Regions from separate parts of the Enterobacter sp. H2G27 genome, predicted to be linked through region 2. Evidence: predicted binding sites of a transcription regulator. Region 2 holds the regulator's gene; the other holds the start of a gene.

Region 1 (5,219 bases), 890 kb from region 2:
CGTCAATGCCTTCCTGCTGCAGGCGATACAGACCGCGTCCAGCCACCTGCGGATTTGGGTCCTGCATCGATGCGACCACGCGTGAAACACCCGCCGCGATCAACGCTTCACAGCACGGCGGCGTACGCCCGTGATGGCTGCAGGGCTCCAGCGTGACGTAGGCTGTGGCACCGCGCGCCTTCTCACCGGCCATGCGCAACGCATGAACCTCGGCATGCGGTTCGCCCGCCCGATAGTGAAACCCCTCTCCGACAATCTCGCCATCGTTGACGATAACGCACCCGACGTTCGGGTTGGGATGGGTAGTAAAACGACCGCGCTGCGCCAGCTTCATGGCTCGCGCCATGTAAATCTCATCCTGCATGAGCTTAATCCTGTAAGCGGGCGATCTCTTCGCCAAACTCTTTGATGTCTTCGAAGCTACGGTAGACCGAGGCGAAGCGGATATAGGCGACCTTATCGAGCTTTTTCAACTGCTCCATCACCAGGTTGCCGATCATTTTGCTTGGCACTTCACGCTCACCCAAACCACGAAGGTAAGATTTTATGTGGTTTAACGCCATCTCCACGTCGTCTGCGCTGACGGGACGTTTTTCGAGGGCCTTCAGCATCCCGCTGCGCAGTTTCTCTTCGTTAAACGGCTCGCGCACGTCGTTACTTTTTACCACGCGCGGCATTACCAGCTCTGCAACCTCAAAGGTCGTGAAACGCTCGTTGCACACCAGACACTGCCGACGACGGCGTACGGATGACCCTTCGCCCACAAGACGAGAGTCGATGACTTTGGTATCCACAGCGGAGCAGAATGGGCAATGCATACGGTATCCCTGTTATCTGGTTAACTAATTTTCATTTTACCCTGATCTGGCCTGACAACAAAGGAAGAGCTTTTTGAGACAAAGGATCTATATCTCACATGATGATGCTGGCTACCATTAAGGCGATCCGTTATTTCAAGGAAATAAACGCAATGACAAGACGTTACCTGAAAATATTGCTGGTGGGGAGCCTCTTCACCCTTAGCGGCTGTGCACAGCAAACCGAAGTCCGTCAGTTGAAACAGAGCGTCAATACGCTCAATACGGCGATGGACAAGCTGAACAAAGAAACGGTGAAAATCACCCAGCAAAACGCGCTGAATGCCAAATCCAGCAGCGGGGTTTATCTGCTGCCGGGCGCGAATACGCCTGCGCGTCTCAATAGTCAGATCGGCACGCTAAAAATGTCTCTGGTGAATGTGGCGGCGAACGCAGATGGTACTCGCGCAACATTACGCATCCAGGGAGAGTCCAACGATCCGCTTCCGGCCTTCAGCGGCACCGTCGAGTGGGGCCAGATCCAGGGCACAACGGAGAATTACCAGGAGGTGAACGTGAAGAATCAGCTATTCACTGCCCCGGCCAGTGTTTTAGCACCAAGCGATGTGGATATTCCGCTTCAGTTAAGCGGCGTTACGCCGGAACAGTTAGGCTTTATCCGCATTCACGACATTCAACCCGCCGCGCACTAATCCCCTCCTTTTTAGCGGAGCGCAATGTCACTCCGCTAACATTTACATTTCGTATGGATTGGCAACATAAATGATTGCCGCTACAATCCCGCCCGTTTAAAGTACGCAAACGTGAACGCAATCGATTACGCGTGTGAGAGATATGTGAAACAACACATATTTTTGTGAGCAGGGATTCCTATAATAGGCACCGCAGAAACACGAAATATTTAGAAACGCAATTCGCGCATTTTTCACTCCCGAAAGGGAATTTCAATCAGTGGCATGATTATGAAAAAAACATTACTCGCAGCTGGCGCCGTGCTGGCACTTTCTTCCTCTTTCACTGTTAACGCAGCGGAAAACGATAAACCACAATACCTCTCCGACTGGTGGCACCAGAGCGTTAACGTAGTCGGCAGCTACCACACCCGTTTCGGACCACAGATCCGCAACGATACCTACCTGGAGTACGAAGCATTCGCCAAGAAAGACTGGTTTGATTTCTACGGCTACATGGATGCACCGGTCTTCTTCGGCGGTAACTCTCAGGCAAAAGGTATCTGGAACCACGGTTCTCCGCTGTTCATGGAGATCGAGCCGCGCTTCTCCATCGACAAGCTGACCGGCACCGACCTCAGCTTCGGTCCGTTCAAAGAGTGGTACTTCGCGAACAACTATATCTACGACATGGGCCGCAACGAGTCTGGTCGTCAGAGCACCTGGTATATGGGTCTAGGTACCGATGTTGACACCGGCCTGCCAATGAGCCTGTCCCTGAACGTTTACGCGAAATACCAGTGGCAGAACTACGGTGCAGAAAACCAGAATGAGTGGGATGGCTACCGTTTCAAAGTGAAATACTTTGTACCAATCACTCAGCTGTGGGGCGGTAACCTGAGCTACATCGGCTTCACCAACTTCGACTGGGGTTCAGAACTGGGAGATAAGAGCGGTTACGCAGAGAACGGTATTAAACAGCGTACTAACGACTCCATCGCCTCCAGCCACATCCTGGCGCTGAACTACGATCACTGGCACTACTCTGTAGTGGCGCGTTACTGGCACAACGGCGGTCAGTGGAACGACGACGCCGACCTGAATTGGATGAAAGAAAACGTCCGTTCTACCGGTTGGGGTGGTTACCTGGTTGTAGGTTACAACTTCTAATCAGTGTGGGTTTCGCCCGGTGGCGCTACGCTTACCGGGCCTACGACCCAAATGTAGGCCGGGTAAGGCGTAGCCGCCACCCGGCTTTTTACTGCTTCACCTTCCGCAAAAAATCCGCCAGAGACCTGTCCGCACTTTCGCTAAACCGCCTTTCCGTAGCCACAATATTGAGGCATCGGTCGAGCCGGAAACAGCGATAGTCATCGCGCCGTTCACACCACGCGGCCAGCAGCCAGCGCTCCCCCCAGAAGAACAAGCCCAGCGGCTGAACCTCGCGCTTTGAGAGCTGTCCTGCTTCATCACGGTAATGCAGCGCCAGCACGCGCTGGGCGGAAATCGCCTGATGAATCATGTCAAAATCGCTGCGGGAGTGGCTTTGCATGCAAAAATCCGGGGCGTAGATCCGCGTCTGCTCCGCCTTTCGGCGGCTCTCCTCGGGCAGGATAGCCAGCACCTTCTCCTGAGCCGACTCCAGCTCGCGCGACAGCGATTCCCCACCCCAGGTTTTGAGCAGGCGAATCGCGACGATCAACGCCTCGGACTCCTTATTTGTCAGCATCAGCGGCGGCAGGTCAAAGCCCGACATCAGCCGATATCCACTCCCCGCCTCACCTTCCACCGGCACGCCGGAAAGCGACAGGTCGCGGATATCGCGGTAAACCGTGCGCTCGGAGACGCCAAGCCGGTCCGCCAGATGCGCTGCCGTTGTCAGACGCCTGCCCCGCAGGATCTGCACAATCTGAAACAAACGGTCAGCGCGTCGGGTCATAACTTTGTCCGCTCTCAGGCAGGTTGATGGAGCCCGACGCGGTTGCCCTCGCTGTCGGTAAACAAGGCGATAGTGCCAATGCCATGCGGCAGTTCCAGCGGACCAAACACGCACTCGCCGCCCGCAGAGGCGATGCGATCGAGCGTGGCCGCCAGATTGTCAGTATGCAGGTAAATAATAGCGCCCTGCAAAGACGGTGTAATGCCGTCAAATTTTGCCAGTGCGCCTCCGGTGGCGGGATCCTCATGCGGGAAAACCGCCAGCTCCGCGCAGTCCATTTTCTCGCGACGCAGCGCGAGCTGCATCACCGGCTCATAAAATTTAATCGCGCGATCCATATCCGAGACCGGAATTTCAAACCAGTTAACGACGCGTTTCATACATCCTCCTGCCTGTTGTTTGGGTTCAGAAGGAGTCTACGACAGGGCTCCTGACAGCATACTGTCAGGAGTGTTTGTCAGGAGAAGATAAAAAAAATCCCGGTCAACCGACCGGGATTTCGATAACGCGCTAAACGTCGCCTTACGGCAGAATGGACGGCTGATCCGCCCCTTCTTTCTCGACTTTCTGCTGGAGCAGGTGCTCGCGCTTCATGCCGAGTTTCAGTGCCAGGGCGGACGCAACGTAGATAGACGACGCCGTACCGATGGTGACACCAATCAGCATGGTCAGCGAGAAGCCTTCCAGTACCGGACCACCGAAGAGGAACAGCATCAGGATCACCATCAGGGTGGTACCGGATGTGATCAAGGTACGGTGCAGCGTCTGGGTCAACGACACGTTAAAGATCTCGTACGGCGTACCGCGACGGATCTTACGGAAGTTTTCACGGATACGGTCAGATACCACGATACTGTCGTTCAGCGAGTAACCGATAACGGACATCAGTGATGCCACGATCGTCAGGTCAATCTCAATGTGGAACAGCGACAGTATGCCCATGGTGATCACCACGTCGTGCGCCAGGGCGATAACCACACCGGCCGCCAGTCGCCACTCAAAGCGGAAACCGACGTACACCAGGATGGAGATCAGCGCCACCAGCAGCGCCATCGCGCCGGTCTGCGCCAGGTCAGCACCTACGCTTGGGCCGACGAACTCAATACGCTTAACCGCCGCGTTCTGGCTGGTTGTTTCGTTAATCACGCTAACAACCTTACTGCCCAGCTCCTGGCTGCCGTTGGCATCGTGCACCGGCGGCATACGTACCATAATGTCGCGGCTGCTGCCGAAGTTCTGCAGCAGCGGCTCTTCAAAGCCCGCTTTCTGCAGCGATTCGCGCATCTGGTCCATATCGACCGGTTTTTCCAGGGAGATTTCAATTACCGTACCACCGGTAAAATCGAGCCCCCAGTTAAAGCCTTTCACGCCCATAATGACGATGGACAGAATCAGCAGGAAACCTGAAATGCCGAAGGCCCAGTAGTCCCAGCGCATAAAGTCCCAGACTTTACGGCCGTGGTTCAATTGTTCAACAGTATATTCCTGTGCCACAACGCACTCCTCAGATAGACAGCTTTTTGACGCGCTTGCCGCCGTACAGCAGGTTCACGATGGCACGGGTGCCGACAATAGCGGTAAACATTGACGTTGCGACACCGATACCGGTTGTAATCGCAAAGCCTTTGATAGCGCCGGTACCCACTGCATACAGGATAAGAACCTTGATCAGTGTTGTTACGTTCGCATCGAAGATAGAGCTGAACGCGCCTTTATAACCTTCGTCAATCGCCTGCTGAACAGAACGACCGTTGCTCAACTCTTCTTTGATACGTTCGTTAATCAGTACGT
Region 2 (5,219 bases):
AAAGTGAGCTTGCTCATTTTTGCACAGATTACGTCAAAAATCTTCCTGGATTTATACTGATAACCACTTTACCTCTTCCCCTTTTCATCAAGATAGGACAAAATTCCACGCTAAATTTATTAGCGTACCGGCCATTGACCCCCTCCTGACGTCCCGTGTCGTTTTCCCGGCGTGCCGCAATTCAACATTGCGAGATAAGGGTGAGAGAAGGCAAACGTTTACCTTCAAGTTTTTCAGGAGCTTAGGATATGGTCTGGAGTGACATTTAATGGCAACAATTAAAGACGTAGCAAAACGCGCAAACGTTTCCACCACAACCGTATCACATGTAATTAACAAAACCCGCTTTGTGGCGGAAGAGACGCGCAACGCCGTCTGGGCAGCGATCAAAGAGCTGCACTATTCGCCAAGTGCGGTTGCGCGTAGCCTCAAGGTTAATCACACCAAATCCATTGGATTGCTGGCAACCAGCAGTGAAGCGGCCTATTTTGCCGAGATCATTGAAGCGGTCGAAAAGAACTGCTTCCAGAAAGGCTATACCCTGATTCTGGGCAACGCGTGGAACAGCATTGAAAAACAGCGTGCCTACCTGTCGATGATGGCGCAAAAGCGCGTTGATGGCCTGCTGGTAATGTGCTCCGAGTATCCGGAGTCAGTGCTGTCGATGCTGGAAGAGTATCGCCATATTCCGATGGTGGTGATGGACTGGGGCGAAGCGCGCGCAGACTTCACCGATTCCGTTATCGATAACGCTTTTGAAGGCGGCTATATGGCCGGTCGTTATTTGATCGAACGCGGTCACCGCGAGATTGGCGTGATCCCGGGTCCGCTGGAGCGCAACACCGGGGCGGGCCGTCTTGCCGGTTTTATGAAAGCGATGGAAGAAGCGCTGATCAACGTGCCGGAAAACTGGATCGTGCAGGGCGACTTTGAGCCGGAATCAGGCTACCGCGCGATGCAGCAGATCGTTTCCCAGCCGCACCGTCCGACCGCCGTTTTCTGCGGGGGTGACATCATGGCCATGGGCGCGCTCTGCGCCGCCGATGAGCTGGGTCTGCGCGTACCGCAGGATATTTCCGTGATCGGGTATGACAACGTGCGTAACGCGCGCTTCTTCACCCCAGCGCTGACCACCATTCACCAGCCGAAAGATTCGCTGGGCGAAACGGCCTTCAATATGCTGCTCGACAGGATCGTCAACAAGCGCGAAGAGTCGCAGTCCATTGAAGTTCACCCGCGCCTGATTGAACGCCGTTCCGTTGCGGACGGTCCGTTCCGCGACTACCGTCGTTAATCCCTTTACGGGGCCAGCTACGCTGGCTCCCGTAACCATTCCCGGTTCAGCGTTTCGCTGTCCCCCAGATAATCCAGCAGCCAGGCCATGGCGGGCGAGACATCATTTTGTTGCCAGGTCAGGCAGCAGGCCGCGTCCGGGAACGGATTTTCCAGCGTCAGTTCAACCCATTCGCCGGTATCGATGCGCGGACGCGCAAAATGAACGGGCACCATCGCGACGCACAGTCCGGCACTGAGGCACGTCGCCGACGATTCCCAGTCCGGAGCCACCACCCGCCGCTGGTTGTCCAGAAGCCAGGTGATACGCTTGGGCAATGAACGGGACGTATCCTCCAGCACCAGCGAGGGCCAGTTGCGCAGCGTATCGTCGCTAAGCGGCCCGTCCATCGCTGCCAGAGGATGATCGCTGGCCACCACGCATTTCCAGCTCAGCATCCCCATGTCGCGAAAGGCGTAACGTCCCCCGACCGGGATCGCCTGCGTCGCGCCAATCGCCATCTCCGCCCTGCCGTCCGCCAGCGCATCCCACACCCCGTTGAACACCTCCTGCGAGACCCGCAGCTCAACGTCAGAGAAATGACGATAGAAATCGACAATCATCTGTCGGGTGCGTTCCGGCTTCACGATGTTATCCACCGCGATGGAAAGATGTCCCCGCCAGCCGTTGGCGATCTGCTGGCACTGTTCGCGGGTGATCTGCATTTTTTTGATAACAGAACGCCCTTCCTTCAAAAACCACGCCCCGGCGGGCGTCAATTCCACGTCACGATGCCGCCGCTCAAACAGCGGAACCGCCAGCCACTCCTCCAGTTGACGCACCGTGTAGCTGATGGCCGAAGGGACGCGGTGCAGCTCCTGCGCCGCACCGCTGAAGCTGCCGTTACGCGCGACAGCATCGACCACTTCAAGAGAATAATCTGACCACATTTTCTGCCTGCAAAAAATTTGAATGCACCCGCCAAATATTAGCGTTTCACAAGCGGCTTTGCACTCCCTACACTCAGCGCCAATGTATACCTGCCTCCTCAGGAGAATAAAATAATGCAACCCAGGAACGGTTTTTTAGTCTGGCTCGGCGGCTTAAGCGTGCTGGGCTTTTTGGCCACCGATATGTACCTGCCGGCTTTTGCCGCGATGCAGGAAGATTTGCAAACCCCCGCTGCCGCCATCAGTGCCAGCCTGAGTTTGTTCCTCGCCGGTTTTGCTTTTGCACAGCTGCTCTGGGGACCGCTCTCGGATCGCTTTGGTCGTAAACCGGTACTGCTGCTGGGTCTGGCCATTTTTGCCGTGGGCTGCCTGGGGATGTTATGGGTACGCGACGCCACCTGGCTGCTGGTGCTGCGCTTCGTTCAGGCCGTGGGCGTCTGTGCCGCGGCCGTGACCTGGCAGGCGCTGGTGACCGACTACTACCCGGCTAACCGCACAAACCGTATTTTCGCCACCATTATGCCGCTGGTGGGCCTCTCCCCTGCCCTGGCTCCGCTGCTGGGCAGCTGGATCCTCGCGCACTTTGACTGGCAGGCCATTTTTGCCACGCTGTTTGCCATCACGCTGGTGCTGATGCTGCCGGCGTTTGCCCTCAAGCCTGCGCATAAAAAAGAGGCGCATGCCGACGCGAAGCCGATTACCTTCACCTCACTGTTGAGCGCCAAAGCGTATCGCGGGAATGTCCTGATCTATGCCGCCTGCTCGGCAAGCTTCTTCGCATGGCTCACCGGCTCGCCGTTCATTCTGCACGATATGGGCTACAGCCCGGCAGCCATCGGCCTGAGCTATGTTCCGCAGACAATCGCGTTCCTTGTGGGCGGGTACGGCTGTCGCGCGGCGCTGCAAAAATGGGAAGGCCAGCAGATGCTGCCGTGGCTGCTGGTGCTGTATGCGCTGAGCGTCATCGGGACCTGGGCCGTTGGCTTTATTCCGGGTGCCGGTCTGGCCGAAATTTTGATCCCGTTCTGCGTGATGGCCATTGCGAACGGGGCGATTTACCCTATCGTTGTGGCGCAGGCGCTGCGTCCATTCCCGCAGGCAACAGGCCGCGCCGCCGCGCTGCAGAACACCCTGCAGCTGGGTTTGTGCTTCCTGGCAAGCCTGGTGGTCTCGGCGCTGATTGCTACGCCGCTTTTGACCACCACCAGCGTGATGCTGTTCACCGTAGCGCTGGCGGTATTGGGCTATCGCATGCAGGCCTCCGCGCAGCGTGAGCAGGATAACGGTGCTCAGGTGGAAACCTCGCATGCCTGATTGCGCCAGAAATCATGTTATATTTCAGTGATTAGGTTGCTAACAATTTTCTATTGAATCACCAAATTTTGAAGCCTATACTAAATTTGGTTCGATTAAATACGATAAATATTAAGTGTTAACGGGAGCCGGAGTGCTCCCGTTTTACCATGGAAGGCATTTCGGCAAGGGTTATCTCCCTTCCTCTGTTCTACGTCGGATACTAGCCTCGCGGTATTTACCGTGAGATTTCTCACAAACCAAAAAAAGCGTCTACGCTGTTTTAAGGTTCTGATCACAGTAGGGTGATGGAGAAGCTATGAGTTCATCGTGTATAGAAGAAGTCAGCGTTCCGGACGATAACTGGTCCCGGATCGTCAGTGAACTGTTAGGTCGAGCAGGCATCACTATCAATGGATCATCGCCATCCGATCCTCAGGTTAAACATCCCGACTTTTTTAAACGCGTGTTGCGGGAAGGGTCGTTAGGCCTGGGAGAAAGCTACATGGACGGCTGGTGGGAGTGTGAACGTCTGGATACCTTTTTCGCCAGCGTGTTGCGTGCCGGTCTTGAAAATCAACTCCCTCGCAACCTGAAAGACACCCTGCGCGTCGCCTCTGCCCGACTTTTCAATCTCCAGAGTAAAAAACGCGCGTGGATCGTTGGCAAAGAACATTACGATCTTGGCAACGATTTGTTCAGCCGTATGCTGGACCCTTTCATGCAATACTCCTGCGCCTACTGGAAAGAGGCCTCGACGCTTGAAGAGGCTCAGCAGGCCAAGCTGCGTCTGATCAGTGAAAAACTGCAGCTACAGCCCGGCATGCGCGTGCTGGATATCGGTTGCGGCTGGGGCGGGCTGGCGTATTTTATGGCGAAGCACTATGGCGTCAGCGTGGTCGGCGTGACGATCTCAGCGGAACAGCAAAAAATGGCGCGAGAGCGCTGCCAGGGTCTCGATGTGGATATCCGGCTGCAGGACTACCGCGACCTGAACGAGCAGTTCGACCGGATCGTTTCCGTCGGCATGTTCGAGCACGTGGGGCCAAAAAACTACGATACCTACTTTGAGGTGGTGGATCGTAATCTGAAACCGGACGGGCTCTTCCTGCTGCACACCATCGGCTCTAAGCGGACCGACAACAACGTTGACCCGTGGATCAACAAATACATCTTTCCGAATGGCTGTTTACCGTCCGTTCGCCAGATTGCCAACGCCAGTGAACCCCATTTCGTGATGGAAGACTGGCATAACTTTGGCGCGGACTACGACACCACCTTAATGGCATGGCATGAACGTTTCCAGAAAGCCTGGCCAGAGATTGCGGACAACTATTCTGAACGATTCAAACGAATGTTTAGCTATTATCTGAATGCCTGCGCGGGGGCGTTTCGCGCACGGGATATTCAGCTCTGGCAGGTGGTATTCAGCCGTGGGATAGAACACGGACTGCGTGTCGCACGCTAAAAAAATAACCCCGGATATCCGGGGTTATTTTTTTATTCCTCTTCGGCGGTCTTTATTATTGCGGCTTCTTTTGCTGCCAGCACGCGCTCAACCGTATCCACCACAGCCTGGGTCTGAGGATCGATTTCGATATTCACGCGATGCCCCAGTTTTTTCGCGCCCAGCGTGGTGCGCTGCAGCGTTTCAGGAATTAAATGCACGCAAAAACGCGTTGGCGTCACTTCCCCTACCGTCA

What was found. Region 2 encodes PurR, which represses purine synthesis genes. Its sites were predicted from a motif close to CANGCAAACGTTTGCNTG; they were not measured.
Region 1: ACW9E7_RS03445 (nucleoside-specific channel-forming protein Tsx) is a predicted target of PurR. The motif match lies at 1,625-1,642, and genes of this name have one in related genera.

Annotation. Positions count from the first base shown of each region.
Region 1 is NZ_JBSVSI010000001.1:739,439-744,657, reverse strand. It holds gene ribD (bifunctional diaminohydroxyphosphoribosylaminopyrimidine deaminase/5-amino-6-(5-phosphoribosylamino)uracil reductase RibD) at 1-364, opposite strand, end outside; gene nrdR (transcriptional regulator NrdR) at 369-818, opposite strand; gene ACW9E7_RS03450 (SadB/YajI family lipoprotein) at 971-1,510, shown strand; gene ACW9E7_RS03445 (nucleoside-specific channel-forming protein Tsx) at 1,781-2,659, shown strand; gene ACW9E7_RS03440 (helix-turn-helix transcriptional regulator) at 2,748-3,428, opposite strand; gene ACW9E7_RS03435 (VOC family protein) at 3,443-3,808, opposite strand; gene secF (protein translocase subunit SecF) at 3,951-4,922, opposite strand; gene secD (protein translocase subunit SecD) at 4,933-5,219, opposite strand, start outside.
Region 2 is NZ_JBSVSI010000001.1:1,630,177-1,635,395, reverse strand. It holds gene purR (HTH-type transcriptional repressor PurR) at 269-1,294, shown strand; gene punR (DNA-binding transcriptional activator PunR) at 1,312-2,223, opposite strand; gene punC (purine nucleoside transporter PunC) at 2,338-3,537, shown strand; gene cfa (cyclopropane fatty acyl phospholipid synthase) at 3,836-4,984, shown strand; gene ACW9E7_RS07750 (riboflavin synthase subunit alpha) at 5,017-5,219, opposite strand, start outside.